Constrictibacter sp. MBR-5: one gene and its partner. The protein of the gene in region 1 interacts with the protein of each later gene in a pairwise test. Links are inferred from orthologs where the notes say so. Each region holds a gene or a part of one and is shown in the gene's direction. Other genes may lie near its edges.

What was found.
Region 2: the proteins of ABIE65_RS03725 (region 1) and ABIE65_RS14975 interact in binary tests that used the Escherichia coli proteins (3 or more experiments, as listed by UniProt). The link is inferred for Constrictibacter sp. MBR-5 from one-to-one orthologs.

The regions. Positions count from the first base shown.
Region 1 is NZ_JBEPTK010000001.1:761,733-771,730, reverse strand. Bases 2,618-5,549 are described here. They hold ABIE65_RS03725 (ferredoxin family 2Fe-2S iron-sulfur cluster binding protein), read left to right. Parts: upstream 2,618-3,884; coding sequence 3,885-4,214; downstream 4,215-5,549. Other genes in these bases: ABIE65_RS03715 (metallophosphoesterase), read left to right, coding at 4,898-5,398; tenA (thiaminase II), read left to right, coding at 4,219-4,893; ABIE65_RS03730 (extensin-like domain-containing protein), read right to left, coding at 2,984-3,700; ABIE65_RS03735 (VTT domain-containing protein), read right to left, coding at 2,618-2,887. Also shown: ABIE65_RS03745 (universal stress protein), read left to right, coding at 1-16; ABIE65_RS03740 (endonuclease/exonuclease/phosphatase family protein), read right to left, coding at 1-746; more of ABIE65_RS03735, read right to left, coding at 743-2,617; ABIE65_RS03710 (EF-hand domain-containing protein), read left to right, coding at 5,703-6,218; ABIE65_RS03705 (nuclear transport factor 2 family protein), read right to left, coding at 6,426-6,830; ABIE65_RS03700 (GntR family transcriptional regulator), read left to right, coding at 7,020-7,667; ABIE65_RS03695 (ABC transporter permease), read right to left, coding at 7,710-8,912; ABIE65_RS03690 (ABC transporter ATP-binding protein), read right to left, coding at 8,909-9,619; ABIE65_RS03685 (efflux RND transporter periplasmic adaptor subunit), read right to left, coding at 9,616-9,998. UniProt on the Escherichia coli protein: Ferredoxin are iron-sulfur proteins that transfer electrons in a wide variety of metabolic reactions. Although the function of this ferredoxin is unknown it is probable that it has a role as a cellular electron transfer protein.
Region 2 is NZ_JBEPTK010000006.1:206,847-216,817, forward strand. What follows is about bases 3,809-6,713. They hold ABIE65_RS14975 (HesB/IscA family protein), read left to right. Parts: upstream 3,809-5,044; coding sequence 5,045-5,383; downstream 5,384-6,713. Other genes in these bases: ABIE65_RS14960 (cysteine desulfurase), read left to right, coding at 3,809-4,095; sufU (Fe-S cluster assembly sulfur transfer protein SufU), read left to right, coding at 4,095-4,562; ABIE65_RS14970 (SUF system Fe-S cluster assembly protein), read left to right, coding at 4,570-4,983; gmd (GDP-mannose 4,6-dehydratase), read left to right, coding at 5,399-6,460; fcl (GDP-L-fucose synthase), read left to right, coding at 6,453-6,713. Also shown: Fe-S cluster assembly protein SufB, read left to right, coding at 1-602; Fe-S cluster assembly ATPase SufC, read left to right, coding at 685-1,434; Fe-S cluster assembly protein SufD, read left to right, coding at 1,487-2,833; more of ABIE65_RS14960, read left to right, coding at 2,830-3,808; more of fcl, read left to right, coding at 6,714-7,430; ABIE65_RS14990 (adenosylcobalamin-dependent ribonucleoside-diphosphate reductase), read left to right, coding at 7,458-9,689; ABIE65_RS14995 (5-formyltetrahydrofolate cyclo-ligase), read left to right, coding at 9,691-9,971. UniProt on the Escherichia coli protein: Is able to transfer iron-sulfur clusters to apo-ferredoxin. Multiple cycles of [2Fe2S] cluster formation and transfer are observed, suggesting that IscA acts catalytically.

The DNA.
Region 1 (9,998 bases):
CCTGATGATGCACTGAGCTCCGCGCCCGTGTCCCGGGCCTCCGGCAGCACGAGGTCGGCGATCACCGGCAGGTGGTCCGAAGCGCGCCTCGCATGGCGGAGCGTCCGGGGGGCGAGCAGCTGCAGCTCGCTCGAGGCGTAGATCCTGTCGAGCGTCAGCAGCGGCAGACGGGCCGGAAACGTGCGGATGTCCGTCACCACCGGCAGCCTGGGGATCAGCCGCCGGTACACCGTCCCGTAGGGCAGCCAGTCGTTGAAGTCGCCGAGCACGACGGTGGGCACGTCCACCCGCGGCCCGAGTGCCTGATCCAGGCGTTCCGCCTGAAAGCGCCGCTCGCGCAGGGACAGGCCAAGATGCGTGGCCAGCACGCGCAGTCGCGAGCCGGCGGCTGCCACGGTCACGTCGATGACGCGGCGCGGCTCGCGCCGGCGCCACGAGACGTCGTGGGTCGTGTGCTCGAACAGCGGCAGGCGGCTGAACAGCGCCTGGCCGTATTCGCCGTCGGGCTCGACCAGGGTATAGGCTTCGGCCCGGTGCTCGCCCACCGCGTCGGCGAGAAGCGCCACGAGTGCCTCGCCGCCGGCGCCGGTGCAGCGCGTGTCGACCTCCTGCACCGCGAGCACGTCCGGCCCGATCTCGTCGATCAGTGCGACGATCCTGTCGGCGTCCCGCAGCCCGTCCGATCCCGCGCAGCCGTGGATGTTCCAGCTCATCAGCCGGATCGTACGCAAACCCTTGTCCGTCAACGATTCGATCTCTCGTAGCGGGAGACGACGCGCTGCAGACCAAAGGACACGGTCAGCCAGACGAGCGCCAGTCCGAGGAGCATCAGCGTGTCCTCGATCGACGGGTCGGTCAGCACCTCGTACGCCTGCCGTCCGAGCGGCGCGATGACGAGGAGCCCCGGCGTGAGGCCGAGCATCGTGCCGATCGTGTAGTCGCGCAGCCGGATGCGGCTGGCGCCGGCCAGCAGGTTGATCACCGTGAAGGGAGCGATCGGAACCATTCGGATCGCGGCGACGGCCAGGATGCCCTTGTCCTTGATGCGCCGGCTGATGCGGGTGAAGCGGCGGCCGAGGAGGCTTTCGATGAGCCCCGCACCGACGAGCGCGCCCACGCCGTAGGTGACGAGGGCGCTGGCGAGCGCGCCGGTCGCCGCATAGGCGAGCCCCAGCCATGCACCGAAGGTCACGGCGGTGACGGCGATCGCGATCATGACCGGAAACGCGACCAGGCCGGAGACGACGAAGCCGAGAATCACGTAGGCCGGCGCCAGCGGATCGGACGCGATCGTGGCGACGGCGCGCTCGACCGTCGCGAAATCGGCATATTCGCGGAGCGGCGTCACCTGCCAGACCAGGACCAGGGCGGCGACCGCCGCGGCGATCAGGGTGAGCCGGGCGATGCCCGAAAGGTTGCGCCGTACCGGGCGCCGTTCGGCCATCATGTCGACGAAGACCTCCGGGTCGATGGGGCGTTCGGGATCGGCGACCGCCGCCATGGCCGCGGCGGCGTCGCGATCCTCGATCTCGCCGTCCTTCAAGGGGGCGAGGCGGTGCGGCCCGCCGTTGAGGCGGTCGATCGCGCCGAAAAGGGACCCCGTATCGGCCACCGCCTGCGTCACCGTGGCGCCCTCGGCGCCCAGATGCTCGCCGAGCAGTGCGTCGCGCACGTCCCGGATCGCCTTGCGATGTCGCTCCTCCGTGCCGTGGACGATCAGGTCGCATTCCGTGTCGGTGCCGAGGGAGCGGTTGTTGAGGTTGGCCGAGCCCACCCGCAGGAAGGTGTCGTCGACGATCATGATCTTGGCGTGGACCATGACGGCGGCGCGTTCGCCGTCTTCCTCGACCAGCGGGGTGAGCAGCCGGATGCGATCCGACACGCCGGCGCGCTCGAGCACCTGGACGAAGCCGATCCGTCCCGTGCGCATCGTCTTCGATTCCAGCCAAGACTGATACTGCTGGGGGGCGACGATGAGCACTTCCAGTTCGGGGCGCTCCCGGATCCGCGCCGCGATCGCCTTCGCCAGTTTCGGCGCGGTGACGAACTGGTTCTCGATGTAGAGCGTGCGTTCCGCCCGCGCGATCATGCCGAGGAACCACCGCTCGACCTCGCGGACCTCGCTCTCGCCCTGGAAGGCCGGCAGTGTGCGGGCGATCGAGACCTGGCAGTCTCGGAAATCCGGCGCCACGTCCGCGGGCCAGGGCGACGTCGCGGGGGCGGGCTGTGCCTGCAGGGTCTCGCAGCGGGCGGCGCGCCAGCGTTTGCGGACGAGATCGCCGATCGCGCGTGCGGCCGGCCCCTCGACCATCATCTGGACGTCGTGAAACGGGCGGTAGGGCTTGCCGGCCGGATCGACGCGGCGCGGCTCCTTCACCCGGTGCGCCGGCGTGTCCCAGCGACGGATGGCGAGGTCGATGCCGCCGCTGAACGCGACCGCGTCGTCGATCAGGACGATCTTCTGGTGATGCGACGCGCCGAGCGGCACGCAGTCGTCGAAGCAGAAGGTGATCTGGCGCGGCGTGCTCCAGCCCAGCGTGTAGCTCGCCATCGCCTCGCGCTCGGCCGTGAACAGCACCGAATAGTCCCACAGCAGCAGGCGGACCCTCAGCTTCGGGCGGCGCTTCACCAGCGCGCTGAGGAACGCGCTCAGTTCGCGCGGCAGGGCGTCGTCGGGCTCGCCGCTCTCGCCGACCAGCGGGGTGCGGCTGTCGATGTCCCAGCCGACGATCGCCACCTCCCGCTCCGCCGCCAGCAGCGCCTTGCGCAGCACGCCGAAATAGGTGGCGGCGTCGCGCAGGACCGTCGCCCGGGTCGCCGTCTCGGTGCGCCATGCGTCCAGCGGGGGCGGTGCCGCCTCGGCCGTCCGGGGATCGCGTGGATTCACGTGGCTGGTCACTCCGGGGAAAAGGGAACAGGGACATAACGCTGGGCGGCGACCCCGGTTCGGGACCGGGTGCCGGGGCCTCCAGGGCCACCGGCCTCAGCGGCAGGCGTTCCAGCGGCCGCGGTCGAAGTGGAAGTGGTCGCGGTGCGCCGCGTTGTAGTCAGGACCCAGCACACCGCGGAAGAAGCGGCAGGCGCCGTCACGGACATCGGCCAGGAACGCCGCCTTGTCGCCATCGGGGCCGTTCCAGTCACGCTGCAAAGAGACGGTCGTACCGTCGTCGAGGGTGAAGCCGGCGATGTCGATCGCGTTCGCCGTGGCGTGCTGGCTGCGGCGTCCCGAGCTCCGGCCGTAGACATTGCGGCAGGCGTAGGTCCCGTAGTGGCGCGCGGTGCTGACGCGGCTGCCGAAATGCCGCTCCGCCGCAGGCTGCAGCGCGTGCCGCTCGAACAGGGCCCAGGAGACGACGAGCGGGCAGGTGGCGGTCACGCTGCCGGAGATCGTCAGGCCGCGGCCGGCGCGTCCGGCATTCTCGAAGCCGCAGCCCGGCCCGGTGCTGCGGTCGGGCACCGGTTCGAAGCCGAGTCCGGCGGCATGCAGCACGGCACGGCAGGCGACGCCGTCGCTGCCGAGCCGCGCCAGCTTGATGCCGGTCAGCATGTTCGGCGCATCGGCGATGTCGAGCGGCGTCCAGGGCAGCCAGCGCGGCGGCACGGTCGGCCAGTAGGGCCAGGTCACTGCCGCCGCGACGACGATCGCGAAGAGCGTGGCGGCGAGGATCCGTGGCCGGCGTCCGGGTCGGGTGTCGGTCAAACGGCAATCGACGGAAAAATCGGGAAAAGGGGGCTGCTGCCGGTGTGTTCTCCGGCGCTGCATCGCTACATAGCCCGCATCCGGCCGGTATCCACCCGCCTTGGGGTGCGCTCGGGGCTTATGTTCGGGGCTTTCCGGCGGGCCCCTGCGACGCTATGACGTGTCGGCCAGCCAGCGAGGAACCATGCCGAAAGTCACTTTCATCTACCCGGATGGGCGCAAGCGTGACGTCGAACCGCAGTCCGGCCTGACGATCCTGGAGATCGCGCGCAAGTTCGACATCGACATCGAGGGCGCCTGCGAGGGCTCGCTCGCCTGCTCGACCTGCCATGTCATCGTGGATCCCGAATGGTCGGAGCGGCTCGACGAGCCGAGCGAGGACGAGGAGGACATGCTCGACCTCGCCTTCGGCCTGACGCCGACCTCGCGTCTCGGGTGCCAGATCACCGTGACCGACGATCTCGACGGGCTCGTCGTCAGCCTGCCGTCCGAGACCCGCAGCGCGATGGGCTGAGCCGGTGGCCGGCGACGGACTGTTCGAGCGACTGAAGGCGTCCTGCCCGGCGGAGTGGGCGGCGTACACGCGTCACCGCTTCGTCCGGGAACTGGGCGCCGGCACGCTGCCCCAGGCGTGCTTCCGGCACTATCTGGGCCAGGATTACCTGTTCCTGATCCACTTCGCCCGTGCCTATGCGCTCGCGGTCTACAAGGCGGACACGCTGGAGGACATGCGGCGGGCGGCGCGGTCGGTCTCCGTGCTGCTCGACACCGAGATGAGCCTGCACGTGCGCTTCTGCGCCGGCTGGGGCATGACCGAGGCCGAGATGGCCGCGCTGCCGGAGGATCCGGCGACCATCGCCTATACGCGCTTCGTCCTGGAGCGCGGCATGGCGGGCGACCTGCTCGACCTGCACACGGCGCTGGTGCCGTGCGTCATCGGCTACGCCGAGATCGGCGCCTGGCTCGCGGCCGATCCGCAGACCCGGCGGGAGGGCAATCCCTACCTGCCGTGGATCGAGATGTATGCGGGCGAGGACTATCAGGAGGTGGCGCGCGGTGCCGCCGAACAGCTCGACCGGCTGCTGGCGATCCGCGGCGGCGAGGGCCGCTTCGACCTGCTGGCCCGCACCTTTCGGCAGGCGACGGTCGCGGAAATCGCCTTCTGGGAGATGGGCCTGAACCCGGCCCGGTAGCCCGGTGACGGTCTTCTTCACCGCGGACACCCACTTCGGCCATGCCGGCGCGCGCAGCCTATTCAAGCGGCCGTTCGCGAGCGTGCCGGAGATGGACGCCGCGATGGTCGAAGGCTGGAACGAGACGGTCGGACCGAACGACGAGGTCTGGCATCTGGGCGACTTCGCCGTGCGGGTGCCGGCGCCGGAGATGGAGGCGCTGCTGGCGCGCCTCAACGGCATCAAGCATCTGGTCGTCGGCAACAACGACAAGGACGAGGCGCTGCGCCTGCGCGGCTGGACCAGCGTTACCCCCTATGCCGAGATCACCGTGGACGAGGCGCGGCTGGTCCTGTGCCACTACCCGTTCCGGTCGTGGAACGGCATGCACAAGGGCGTCGTCAACCTGCACGGCCACAGCCACGGCCGCCTGAAGGGCCTGCCGCGGCAGATCGACGTCGGCGTCGACTGCTGGAACTTCCGGCCGGTGACGCTGGACGAGATGCGGCCGTCGCGGCGCCGCTGAGGCTGCTCGCCGCGCGACGATCCCGTCCGCACCCCCCGCAGCTTCGCCCGACTTGACCGAGATCAAGAGATCGGAACTTCGGCAGTGCTATAGAGTTCTGGTGCCGCGACCAGACCGCCGACGCTCGCGCACCCGGCCGCCGGATCGGACTGGAGCAGTGAGGGTGACGCGGGGCGGGGGCTCATGCCGGCCCGATCCTGTCCCGCAACGATCGCCGCCGCAGGGCCGCCCGGATTTCCGGGCGGCACGTTTCCGCCGGTTCGGCCACGGCCCGCTAAACTGAAGGAGTGAGGAGATGCATGTGATGCTCAGGAATCTGATGCTCGGGGCAGCGACCCTGGCCCTGACGGCCACCCTGGCCAGTGTGCCGACGGCCGCCCGCGCACAGACTGCGGCGCCCGCGGCCGAGGCGCCGAACGACGCATCCACGGGCCAGGGCGCCATGATGGGCCGTGGCATGATGGGCCAGGGGTGCCCGATGGGCGAGGCCATGGGGCAGGGATGCCCGATGATGGGCCAAGGGATGGGCCAGGGTATGGGTCCCGGCATGGGTCAGGGTGGCATGATGGGCGGTCGCGGCCCCGGCGCGGGGATGGGGCCCCGAGATGGCGGCATGCGCGGCCCGAACATGATGCACCTCATGTTCGCCCTGATGGACGCGGACGGCGACGGGGCGCTGTCGAAGCAGGAGTTCCAGGCGGCGCACGAACGCATCTTCAACGCTGCCGACGGCGACGACGACGGCAATCTGACGATGGAGGAGATGCAGGGCTTCATGCATGGATCGGGAAGGCCGGCGCGGAAGATGCGCGGCCGTTGAGGCGCCTGCACCGGGCATGGTAGTGCGGGTCGCGCTTCCCCGGCGCGGTCCCGTGTTACTCGTGCCTCGGCGCCACGATAGGGTCGAGGCAGCCCGCGCGGCGACGGTGACGAGCGGGTCGCCCGACGGCGCTCTCGGCCGGAGCGGGAAAAAGGCGGAGGATCCGCGCCTCGCGATCCTCCGCCGTCCCGGTTGGGAGCGGCCGCCCTACAGGCGGTCCTTCTGCTCGACCATCTTCCAGTAGGTGTCCTTCTCGACGATCAGGCCGTCCTTGAAGCGATAGATGTCGCAGCCCTGGCAGTTCAGGTCGTCGCCGTCGGCGCTCTTGCCCTTCACGGTCCAGATCGAGATCGCACAGTCGCCAGCGTAGATGTACTCCTTGTGCTCCCAGCGCATGTCGGGGATCACCTTGAACCGGTCCGCCATCGCCTTGCGGATGGTCTCCTTGCCGCGCAGGGCGCGGCCGACGGGCTCCGGCCCGCGGGACAGGTAGAACACGGCGTCGTCGGCGAAGTAGCTGGCGATCCGGTCGGCATCGCGGCTGTTGAACGCCGCCGACACTTCCTTCATGAGCGCTTCGTCCACGGGTCTGCCGGGGATCTTCTGGGACATGCTTAGCCTCCCTTGCGAGCGATTGTGGGCGTCTCGGCTCCCGCCGGGTGATGTGCGAGCCGGTGCGACCGGAGCGTGCGGACGGTAACGCGAATTGGATACAATATGCAATTCTTGACCGGACGCTTCGGCCAGCCTCATATTTCACTCATGCGAGCCCTCCCCCGTACCCCCGCCGACGTGCCCACGATGCCAGACGTGGCATACGCGTGGCTCCGCGACGAAATCCTCGGCGGAGCGATGGAGGAGGGGCAGGCACTGCGCCAGGAAAGCCTGGCGGCGACACTGGGCGTGAGCAGGGTGCCGGTGCGCGAAGCGCTGCGCCGGCTCGAGGTCGAGGGCTTGGTGGTGCAGCGCCCGCGGCGAGGCTACGTGGTCGCCTCGCTCGACCCGGACGAAATCGAGGAGATCTTCGACCTGCGCCGCATGCTGGAGCAACGGGCAGGCTTTCTGGCGACGCAACGGCGCACCGCGCAGGACGTCGCGGAACTGGAAGCGCTGCTGCATCGGATGGACGGCATGGCGATCGCCTCGACCGCCGACATCGACAGTTTCGCCGAGCGAAACCGGGCGTTCCACGACCGGCTCTTCCAGCCCTGCGGCCGCGCCCACCTGCTTCGGATGATGGTCGTTCTGCGAAACAACGTCGAGCGATACATCCGCGTCGGCGCACTCGTCACCGGCAGCGTCGACCAGGTCCAGAACGAGCATGTCGCAATCTTCGAGGCCTTCCGCCGGGGCGACGCCGAGGAGGTGGGGGCGCTCTGCCGGCTCCACTGCGAGCACGCCTGCGAGCGTCTGGTGCGGCGGCTGCGCGGCCGACGCCGGGCGCCGTGACGATCTCGGCCGCTGCCGCGGCCGGTTTCGTGCGTGCCGCCGCTACTCGTGCCGGAGCGCCACGATAGGGTCGAGGCGGGCGGCGCGGCGGGCGGGGAAGAAGCCGAAGATGACGCCGATCGCGGCCGAGAACAGGAAGGCCAGCAGGTTGATGCCTGGGTCGAACACGTAGGGAATGCCCATCAGGCTCGACAGGCCGATGGAGGCGGCGGTGGCGAGGAGGATGCCGGTCACACCGCCGAAGCTGGACAGCACGACAGCTTCGATCAGGAACTGCAGCAGGACCTCGCGCTCCAGGGCGCCGATCGCCAGCCGGGTGCCGATCTCGCGCGTGCGCTCGGTGACCGACACCAGCATGATGTTCATGATGCCGACGCCGCCGACGAGCAGGCTGACAGCCGCCACCGCGCCGAGCAGCGCCGTCAGGATCCGGGTGGTGCCGGTCAGCGTCTCCGAGATCTGGCGCGTGTCCATGACCTGGAAGTCGTCGTCCTCGGTCTCGCCGATCTTGCGCCGTTCGCGCAGAAGGCTGGTCATCCCGGCCTTGGCGCCGTCGATCGAGGCGTCGTCGCGCACCGAGACCATGATGCGGTTGACGTCCTGGCTGCCGGCGAGGCGGCGCTGCACCGTTCGCAGCGGCATGATCACCGTGTCGTCCTGGTCCGAGCCCATCGCGGACTGGCCCTTGGACTTCAGCAGGCCGATGACCTCGCAGGTGAACTGCTTGATCCGGATGTCGGCGCCGACGGGGTTCTGCCGGCCGAAGAGCTTGCTGCGCACGGTCTCGCCGATCACGCAGACCGCGCGGCCGGAGCGTTCCTCGGCGTCGTTGAACGGCCGGCCGGCGGCCAGCTGCCAGTTGCCGGCGGTGAAATAGTCGTCGTTGCTGCCGCTGACGATCGTCGACCAGTTCGCCGCCTGATAGACCGCCGTGGCCGTGGTGGTCACGACGGGGGCCACGGCCGTGACCGCGGGGATCTGATCGCGGATCGCCTCGACGTCCGCATCCTTGAACTTCGCGGCGCTGTCCGATCCGGGACCGAACCGCTGGCCGGGCAGGGCGATCAGCAGGTTGCTGCCCATGCTGGAGATCTGGTCGGATACGGAGCGGGTGGCGCCGTTGCCCAGCGTGACCATCGTCACGACCGCCGCCACGCCGATCACCACGCCGAGCACGGTCAGGAACGACCGCATCAGGTTGCGCCGGATGGCGCGCAGGGCGAGCAGGAGGGCGTTCCAGATCATCGGGCGGCGTCCGCGCGGGAGCGGTCGCTTTCGACCCGGCCGTCGACGAAGCGGATGATGCGCTTCGCATATTCCGCCATGTCGGGCTCGTGCGTGACCATGAGGACGGTGATCCCCCGGTCGCGATTGAGGGCGGTGATCAGTTCCATGATCTCGCGGCTCGTCCGCGAATCGAGATTGCCGGTCGGCTCGTCGGCGAGCAGCACCGTCGGCTCCGTGACGATGGCGCGGGCGATGGCGACGCGCTGCTGCTGCCCGCCGGACAGTTCGGCCGGCGTATGATGCTCCCAGCCCGCCAGCCCGACCTGCGCCAGCGCGGCGCGCGCCGCGGCCTTCCGTGCGGCGCTCGGCGCGCTGCGATAGATCAGCGGCAGTTCGACATTCTCGATGGCGCTGGTGCGGGCGAGCAGGTTGAAGCCCTGGAACACGAATCCCAGGAGGTGGCGGCGCAGCAGCGCGCGCTGGTCGCGCGTCAGTGTCTCGACGCGGATGCCCTGGAACGCGTAGGTGCCGGTGCTCGGCGTATCCAGGCAGCCGATGATGTTCATCGCCGTCGACTTGCCCGATCCGCTCGGCCCCATGACGGCGATGAACTCACCCTGCGCCACCTCCAGGTCGATGCCCTTCAGCGCCTGGAAGGCGGCCTGGCCCTGGCCATAGGTCTTCGTGATGCCGCTGAGCCGGATGATCGGGTGGCCGCCCGTCATCGGCCGCCGGCCTGCTCGGTGATGACGCTGTCGCCGGCCTGGAGATCGCCGCCGACGATCTCGGTCGACCGGCCGTCGCTGGCGCCCGTCCGCACCTGTACCGGCTCTGCCACGCCGCTGCGCAGCACCCAGACACGCTTGCTGCCGTCCTCGGCCGCCGTGACCTGGGAACGGCGCGTGGCGGCCGGCGGGCGCGGCATGAGGGAACCGATCACGCCGCGCCCGCCAGCGGCTGCCGCCGGCTCCGCGGGCGGCTCGAAACGCAGGGCCGCGTTCGGGATCAGGAGGGCGTCGTCCCGCGTCACCGTCGTGATCTCGGCCGTACCGGTCATGCCCGGACGCAGGCTGAGGTCGCTGTTGTCTACCTGAAGGACGGCCG
Region 2 (9,971 bases), on another replicon or contig:
GCATCTACAATTTCGTCACCAAACGCGGCGCCTGCCGCGGCCGCAACTCCAAGATCGCCTGGACCCAGGTCGAGACGGGATCGGCGATCACCTGGAAGTATCCGTCCTGCATCCTGCAGGGCGACAATTCGGTGGGTGAGTTCTACTCGATCGCCATCACGAACAACATGCAGCAGGCCGATACCGGCACGAAGATGATCCACCTGGGCAAGAACACCCGCTCGCGGATCATCTCCAAGGGCATTTCGGCCGGCCGCGCGCAGAACACCTATCGCGGCTTGGTGCGGGTCGCACCGAAGGCGCAGGGTGCGCGCAACTACACCCAGTGCGACAGCCTGCTGATCGGCGACAAGTGCGGCGCGCACACCTTCCCGTACATCGAGAGCCAGAACCGGTCGGCGCGGGTCGAGCACGAGGCGACCACTTCGAAGATCAGCGAGGACCAGCTCTTCTACTGCCGCCAGCGCGGCATCGCCGAGGAAGACGCCGTCTCGCTGATCGTCAACGGCTTCTGCCGCGAGGTGCTGCAGCAGCTGCCGATGGAGTTCGCGGTCGAGGCGCAGAAGCTCGTCGGGATCAGCCTGGAGGGCAGCGTCGGCTGACGCCCGCGCCCTCCTCTCACAGCCAACCACCCTTCCCCGGCCCGGCCGGGGAAGCGCCGCCGCAACAGGTGGAACGGAAACGATGATCGAAATCAGCAATCTGCACGTGAACGTCGCCGACAAGCCGATCCTGAAGGGCATCGACCTCAAGGTCGGCACCGGCGAGGTCCACGCCATCATGGGCCCGAACGGGTCGGGCAAGTCGACGCTGGCTTATGCGCTGGCCGGCCGTCCCGGCTACGAAGTGACCGACGGTTCTGTGCGCTTCGCCGGCGTCGACCTGCTGGAGCTGGAGCCGGAGGAGCGTGCGGTCGCCGGCCTGTTCCTGGCGTTCCAGTATCCGGTCGAACTGCCCGGCGTCACCGGCATGACCTTCCTGAAGACGGCGCTCAACGCGGTGCGCAAGGCGCGCGGCGACAGCGAACTGGACGCGATGCAGTTCCTGCGCCTGATCCGCGAGAAGACCAAGGAACTGGGCATCAGCGAGGACATGCTGAAGCGCGCCGTGAACGTCGGCTTCTCGGGCGGCGAGAAGAAGCGCAACGAGGCGCTGCAGATGGCGGTCCTCGACCCGAAGCTGGCGGTGCTGGACGAGACCGACAGCGGCCTGGACATCGACGCCCTGCGCATCGTCGCGGACGGCGTGAACAAGCTGCGCTCGCCGGAACGGTCGATGATCGTCATCACCCACTATCAGCGCCTGCTCGACTACATCGTGCCGGACCGGGTGCACGTCCTGGCGCACGGCCGGATCGTGAAATCGGGCGGCAAGGAACTGGCGCTCGAACTCGAGGAGAAGGGCTACGGCGCGTTCCTGGAGGCCGCCGCCTGATCGGGCGCGCGAGGCCTCCGCAGCGACTGCCGACCCGCAACGGACGAATATGATGAGCCAACAGCCAGTCACATCCACGGCGGCCGCCGCTCCCGGTACGGAAGCGTTCGCCGAACAGTTCGCGGCCCTGAAGGACCGCCTGCCCGGCGCCGGCGCGCCCGCGGTCGCGGCGCTGCGCGAGGCCGGCCTGAAGCGGTTCTCGTCGGTCGGCTGGCCGCACAACAAGATCGAGGCGTGGAAGTACACGACCCTGCGTCCGCTGGGCGGGATCGGCTTCTCCGCTGCGGCCGTTGAGTTGGGTGCGTCCGTCCAGGACGCGCCGCGCAGCCTGTTCTCCGAGACGGCGGCGCGGGTCGTGCTGGTCAACGGCCATGTCCGCCGCGACCTGTCGCAGCTGGACGGCCTGCCGCGCGGCGTATCGCTGCGCACGCTGGCCGACGTGCTGCGCGACGACCCGGCGCTGCTGGACGGCATGATGGCGCCGTCGGCGGAAGACCCCGAGCAGCCGATGGCCGCCCTCAACCTCGCGCTGATGAGCGACGGCGTGGTGCTGGTCGTCGAACCGGGTGCCGCGGTCGAGGCGCCGATCGAGGTGATGCACCTGATCGTTCCCGGCGACGCCGCACCGGCGGTGCACGTCCGTTCCGCCGTGATCGTGCGCGACGGCGGCCGGGCGACGCTGGCCGAGCGGCACATCGCGCTGGACGGCGGTGCCTATCTGGCCAACGGCGCCACCGACATCGTCGTCGAACAGGGTGGGACGCTGCTGCACGTCAAGGTGCAATCAGAGTCGGTCGACGCCTATCACCTGCACGCCAACCGCGTGCGCATCGCCCAGGACGCCCGCTATCACAGCGTCGTCCTGTCCCGGGGTGCCAAGCTGGCCCGCAACCAGATCGACGCGGTGATCGAGGGTACGGGCGCCGAGTGCCTGCTGGACGGCATCTATGCCGGCAGCGGGAAACAGCTGCTCGACCATTCGAGCCTGATCGAGCACGCCGCGCCGCACGCCCGGTCCCGGCAGGTCTATCACGGCGTGCTCGACGACCAGTCGCGAGGCGTCTTCCAGGGCAAGATCATCGTCCGCCAGCCGGCGCAAAAGACCGACGGGCACCAGCTCAACCGGGCGCTGCTGCTCTCCGAGGGTGCCGAGATCGACGCCAAGCCGGCGCTCGAGATCTATGCCGACGACGTGAAGTGCAGCCACGGCTCGACCGCCGGGGACATCGACGCCGACGCACTCTTCTATCTGCGTGCCCGCGGCATCCCCGAGGCCGAGGCCCGCGGACTGCTGGTCGGCGCGTTCCTGGACGAAGTGCTGGAGCACCTGCCGGAAGGGCCTGTCCGCACCGCGCTTTCGGACGAGGTGCGCTCCTGGCATACCGGAGGCCGGCCATGACGCTTTCGCAGCCTCTGGCCGCCGCCCGGACGGACGCGCGCCCGAACTTCGACGTGGAGCGCGTCCGCGAGGACTTTCCGATCCTGGCGCGGCCCGTCCATGGCAAGCGCCTCGCCTTCCTCGACAGCGGCGCCAGCGCGCAGAAGCCGCGGCAGGTCATCGAGGCGATGCGCGCCGCCTACGAGGAGACCTATGCGAACGTCCATCGGGGCGTGTACTTCCTCAGCCAGCGCAGCACGGACCTGTTCGAGGGCGCGCGGGAAAAGGTCGGCCGCTTCCTGAATGCGCCGTCGCACGAGAACATCGTCTTCACGCGCAACACGACCGAGGCGATCAACCTCGTCGCGGCGAGTTGGGGCCGGACGTTCCTGCGAGAGGGCGACGAGGTGATCATCTCGGCGCTGGAGCACCATGCCAACATCGTGCCCTGGCACCTGCTGAAGCGCGAGAAGGGCATCGTCCTGAAGATCGCGCCGATCGACGACGACGGGAATTTCCTGCTCGACGCCTTCGCCGACCTGCTGACCGATCGCACCCGCCTCGTCTCGATCACGCACATCTCGAACGCGATCGGGACGATCGTGCCGGTCGCCGAGGTGATCCGCCTCGCCCATGCGCGCGGCGTGCCGGTGCTGGTCGACGGCAGTCAGGCGGCGCCGCACATCAACGTCGACGTACAGGCGCTGGACGCGGATTTCTACGCCTTCACCGGCCATAAGGTGTACGGCCCGACCGGCATCGGCGTCCTCTACGGCAAGAGCGACCTGCTGGCCTCGATGCCGCCCTACCAGGGCGGCGGCGACATGATCGAGACGGTGACCGAGCAGGAATCGACCTTCAAGGATCCGCCGTTCCGCTTCGAGGCGGGAACGCCGGCGATCGTCGAGGCGATCGGACTGGGTGCCGCGATCGACTATGTCGAGGCGCTCGGCTGGGACAACCTGCACGCGCACGAGCGCGACCTGTCCGCCTACATGGCGCAGCGGCTGGGTACGGTCGAAGGGCTCACAGTGGTCGGCAATGCACGCGAGAAGGCCGGAATCACGTCCTTCGTCATGGAATGCGCGCACCCGCACGACATGGGCACGATCCTCGACCGCGCCGGGGTCGCGGTGCGCGCCGGGCATCATTGCGCCCAGCCGCTGATGGAGCGTTACGACGTGGCGGCGACGGTGCGCGCTTCGCTCGGCCTCTACAACAACCGTGCTGACGTCGACCAGCTGGTCGAGGGACTGCAGCAGGTTCGGGAGATCTTCGGCTGATGGACGATCTGCGCGAACTGTACCAGGAAGTGATCCTGGACCACGGCAAGCATCCGCGGAACAAGCGCCACCCGGAGCATGTGACGCATGCGGCGCACGGCAACAATCCGCTCTGCGGCGACAAGGTCACGATCTACCTCGTGATCGGCGAGGGCGACCGCATCGAGGACGTCGCCTTCGAGGGGCGCGGTTGCGCCATATCGACGGCCTCGGCGTCGCTAATGACCGAGATCGTCAAGGGGAAGACCGAGGCCGAGGCGCGGGCGCTGTTCGAGCGCTTCCACGCCATGTGCACCGACGATTCCTACGTCTCCGCCGGCGACGACGAGATCGACCCCGAATCGATGGACCGCCTGCAGGTCATGGCCGGCATTCGGCAGTTCCCGATGCGGGTGAAGTGCGCCACCCTGCCCTGGCATACGCTGACTGCGGCGATGGCGGGCAAGGAAAAGGCCTCCACGGAGTGATGCGGTGATGGACAGCGACGCACTGCGCGACTTCATGCCGACCGGCGCCTCGAGCGGTGCCGGCGACGACGGCGAGTTCCGCGCCCATGCCGGGGCTCCGCTGGAGCCGGGCGAGGCCGTGGCAGACCGCGAGGCAGTCATCGCCGCGCTGAAGACCGTGCACGACCCGGAAATTCCGGTGAACATCTACGACCTGGGCCTGATCTACGAACTCGACATCGCCGAGGACGGCTCCGCGCAGATCGAGATGACGCTGACCGCGCCCGGCTGCCCCGTGGCCGGCGAGATGCCGGGCATGGTCGCCGGCGCCGTCGCAGGCGTGCAGGGCATCGGGCAGGTCGACGTCACGCTGACCTTCGATCCGCCATGGACGCCGGAGCGCATGTCCGAAGAGGCACGCGTCGCCTTGGACATGTGGTGACGCGTCCTCATATCCTCTGAAGCAGCACCGCTGCGCGTAACCGAACCAACGGGAAGCTGAGATGGACCGACCGCCCGTCATCACTCTCACCGATGCCGCCGTCGACCGCGTGAAGGCGCTGATGTCGAGGACCACCGACCCGGTCCTCGGCCTGCGCATCGGCGTGAAGACCAAAGGCTGCTCCGGCATGAGCTATTCGGTCGAGTACGCCAAGGAGCAGAAGCGCTTCGAGGACAAGGTCGAGCAGAAGGGCGTCACGCTCTTCATCGACCCGACGGCGGTGATGTTCATCGTCGGGTCGGAGATGGATTACGTCGAGGACAAGTTCGAATCCGGCTTCGTCTTCCGCAATCCGAACGAGAAGGGCCGTTGCGGCTGCGGCGAATCCTTCCACGTCTGATCGCCGACGCCCTCGATGTCGAGGAAGGTCGCCCTGATCACCGGCGCCACCGGACAGGATGGCGCCTATCTCTCCGAAATCCTTCTCGATCGCGGCTATGAGGTGCACGGGCTGAAGCGGCGGTCGTCGTCGTTCAACACCGGCCGGGTCGACCATCTCTACGTCGACCCGCACGAGGGCCCGACGCGCTTTCACCTGCACCACGGCGACATGACCGACGCCACCGGCCTGATCCGGCTGGTGCAGGAGGTGCAGCCGACCGAGATCTACAATCTCGCGGCGCAGAGCCACGTGCTGGTCAGCTTTGAGACGCCGGAATACACCGCCAACGCCGACGCGCTCGGCACGTTGCGGCTGCTCGAGGCGATCCGCATCCTGAAGCTCGAGGACCGGGTGCGCTTCTATCAGGCGTCGACCTCGGAGCTCTACGGCAACGCCCGCGCCCCGCAGGACGAGAGCACGCCGTTCCAGCCGCGCAGCCCCTACGGCGTCGCCAAGCTGTATGCCTACTGGATCACGGTGAACTACCGCGAGGCATACGGCATGCACGCGTCAAACGGCATCCTCTTCAACCACGAGAGCCCGATCCGCGGCGAGACCTTCGTCACCCGCAAGATCACCCGTGCCGTCGCCGCTATTACGCATGGGCGGCAGCGCACCCTGTGGCTCGGCAATCTCGACGCGAAGCGCGATTGGGGCCATGCGCGCGACTATGCCGAAGGCATGGCGCTGATCGCCGCCCAGGACGAACCCGACGACTACGTGCTCGCCACCGGCGAGGCACATTCGGTACGCGCCTTCGTCGAGCGCGCGTTCGGCCATGCCGGGCGCCGGATCGTCTGGCAGGGTTCGGGAACGGAAGAGGTCGGCAGCGACGCGGCGACGGGCGAGACCCTCGTCGCGATCGATCCGCGCTATTTCCGGCCGACCGAGGTGGAGCATCTGGTCGGCGACGCACGCAAGGCGCGCGAGCGGCTCGGCTGGCGGCCGAAGACGAGCTTCGACGACCTGGTGCGCGAGATGGTCGAGGCCGATCTCGCCGCCGTGGACGCCACCGCGCGTAACGGCCATGACTGAGCGCACCTACGACCTGCGCGGCAAACGCGTCTGGGTCGCCGGTCACCGCGGCATGGTCGGCTCGGCCTTGGTGCGACGGCTGGCCGAAACGGGCTGCGAGATCCTGACCGCGCCGCGCGACCGCGTCGACCTGCGCCGGCAGGTGGAGACCGAGGCCTGGATGGCCGAGGCCCGGCCGCAGGCCGTATTCCTCGCGGCGGCGCGCGTCGGCGGCATCCTCGCCAACGACAGCCGGCCGGCCGATTTCATCTACGACAACCTGATGATCGAGGCGAACGTCATCGACGCCGCATGGCGCTGCGGGGTCGAGAAGCTGCTGTTCCTCGGGTCGTCCTGCATCTATCCGCGCGATGCGGCGCAGCCGATCGCCGAGCCGGTACTGCTCTCCGGACCGCTCGAGCCGACCAACGAATGGTATGCGATCGCCAAGATCGCCGGGATAAAGCTCTGCCAGGCCTATCGCCGCCAGCACGGCGCGAACTTCATCGCCGCCATGCCGACCAACCTCTACGGACCCGGCGACACCTACGACCTGGCGGCGTCGCACGTCATCCCGGCACTGATCGCCAAGATGCACCGGGCGCACGAGACGGGCGCCGCCACGGTCGACATCTGGGGCAGCGGCCGGCCGCGGCGCGAGTTTCTCTATGTCGACGACCTGGCCGACGCCCTCGTCTGGCTGATGGAACGCTACGACGGCGAGACCCACGTGAACGTCGGCACGGGCGAAGACCTGAGCATCGCCGATCTCGCGCGCCGGATCGGGGATGTCGTAGGCTTCCGCGGCGACCTGGCGTTCGATACCACGAAGCCGGACGGCACCCCGCGCAAGCTGCTCGACGTCTCGCGCCTGCGCGACCTCGGCTGGACCGCCACGACGCCGCTCGCCGAGGGGCTCGCGCGGACCTATGAGGACTTCCGCCGCCGCGGAGCGCCCGGCGTCGCCCGGCCTGACGTCGCCCCGGCCTGACGCCGCCAGAGGAGCCCGGAGGCGCCGATGAACCAGGTTCCCGCCATCGCCCAGCAGATCTGGGACATGAAGTACCGGCTGAAGGGACCGGACGGCGCGCCCCTGGAGGCCACCGTCCAGGACACCTGGCGCCGGGTCGCCCGCGCGCTCGCCGCCGTCGAGGCGCCCGAGCGGCGGGCGGAATCGGAGGCGGCCTTCTACGACGCGCTGGACGGTTACGGCTTCGTGCCGGCGGGGCGCATTCTGGCCGGCGCCGGCACCGACCGCCGGGTGACTCTCTTCAACTGCTTCGTCATGGGCACGATCCCCGACGATATGACGGGCATCTTCGACCAGTTGAAGGAAGCCGCGCTGACCATGCAGCAGGGCGGCGGCATCGGCTACGACTTCTCCACCCTGCGGCCGCGCGGCGCGCCGGTGAAGGGTGTCGGCGCCGACGCCTCGGGGCCGGTCACCTTCATGGACGTCTGGGACTCGATGTGCCGGGCGATCATGAGTGCCGGCTCCCGCCGCGGCGCCATGATGGCGACCCTGCGCTGCGACCATCCCGACATCGAGGAGTTCATCGACGCCAAGCGCGATCCGGCGCGGCTGCGCAACTTTAACCTGTCCGTCCTGGTCACCGACGCCTTCATGGACGCCGTGGACCGTGACCTGCCCTGGGATCTCGTGTTCGACGGCCGCACCTACCGCACCGTGCCCGCGCGCGGGCTGTGGGAACGGATCATGCGGGGGACCTACGCCTATGCGGAACCCGGCGTCATCTTCATCGACCGCATCAACCGCCTGAACAATCTGCACTATTGCGAGACCATCCAGGCGACGAACCCGTGCGGCGAGCAGCCCCTGCCCCCCTACGGCGCCTGCCTCCTCGGGTCGATCAATCTGGCGCGGCTCGTCGTCCAGCCCTTCGGGCCGGAGGCGCGGCTCGACGGCGAACGGCTGAAGTCGCTGGTCGCCACGGCCGTCCGCATGATGGACAATGTCGTCGACGCCTCCAACTTCCCGCTGCCGCAGCAGGCGCAGGAGGCACGCGCCAAACGGCGCATAGGTCTGGGCGTCACCGGCCTCGCCGATGCGCTCGCCCTGTGCCGCGTGCGCTACGGCAGCGAGGAGTCGCTCCGCCTGACGGGCGAGTGGCTCGCGGCGGTGCGGCGCGAGGCCTATCTGGCGTCCACGGCGCTCGCCGCGGAGAAGGGTCCCTTCCCGCTCTTCGACCGCGAGCCATTCCTGGCGGGCGAGAATGTCCGCACGCTCGATCCGGACGTGCGCGCGGCCATCGCCGAACACGGCATCCGCAATGCGCTCCTGACGTCGATCGCGCCCACCGGCACGATCTCGCTGTTCGCCGGCAACGTGTCGTCGGGGATCGAACCGATTTTCAGCTTCGCCTTCACCCGCGCCGTCCTGATGCCGGACGGCAGCCGGCGCGAAGAAGAGGTCGTCGACTACGCTGTCGCGGCGTGGCGGGAATCTGCGGGCGAGGAAGCGCTGCCGGACTGGTTCGTCGACGCCGGATCGCTGACGCCGCACGAGCATGTCGCGATGCAGGCCGTGGCGCAGACCTATGTCGACAGTTCGATCTCCAAGACGATCAATCTGCCGGAGACGATCGGCTTCGACGCGTTCCAGGATGTCTACCTCGAAGCATGGCGCACCGGCTGCAAGGGCTGCACGACCTATCGGCCGAACGAGGTCACCGGCGCGGTGCTGACCGCGACCGGCGCCAAGGCAGCGGCGGCGGCCGGAGGGTCACTGCCGATGGCCCGGCCGGAGACCCTCCCCGGCAGCACCTACAAGATCAAATGGCCCGAGAGCGACCATGCGATCTACATCACCCTCAACGACATCGTCGAGGATGGCCGCCGCCGCCCGTTCGAGGTGTTCATCAACTCCAAGAACATGGAGCACTACGCCTGGACCGTCGCCCTGACGCGGATGATCAGCGCCGTGTTTCGGCGCGGCGGCGACGTGGCCTTCGTGGTGGAGGAACTCAAGGCCGTGTTCGATCCGCGCGGCGGCCAGTGGATGGGCGGCCGCTACGTGCCCTCGCTCCTCGCCGCCATCGGCGACGTGATCGAGCGGCACATGGTGGAGATCGACTTCATGGCGACCTCGCCGCGAACGCCGCGGACGGCGGACGTGACGCACGCCGGGTTGGCCCCCGTCGCCCAGTGCCCGAAATGCGGTTCGGCGGGACTGCTGCACCAGGAAGGCTGCGACCTCTGCACGGTCTGCGGCTATTCGAAGTGCGGCTGAAATGAGCGGCCGATTCCCCGACAAGGCGGCCGCGCGGCGGCACGTCTGGGAGCGGCTGGAGCGTGAGGGCGCCGCCCGGCCGCCCCTCCCCGCGCATGGGCGCATCCCGAATTTCGACGGCGCCGACACGGCCGCCCGACGACTCTTCACGCTAGCACCTTGGCGCGACGCCGGGCGGATCAAGGTCAATCCGGACACCGCGCAGTTCCATGTCCGCCTGGAAGCCCTCAGGCGCGGCATCGAGGTCTATGTGGCGACGCCGCGACTGGCGGCGGGCTTCCG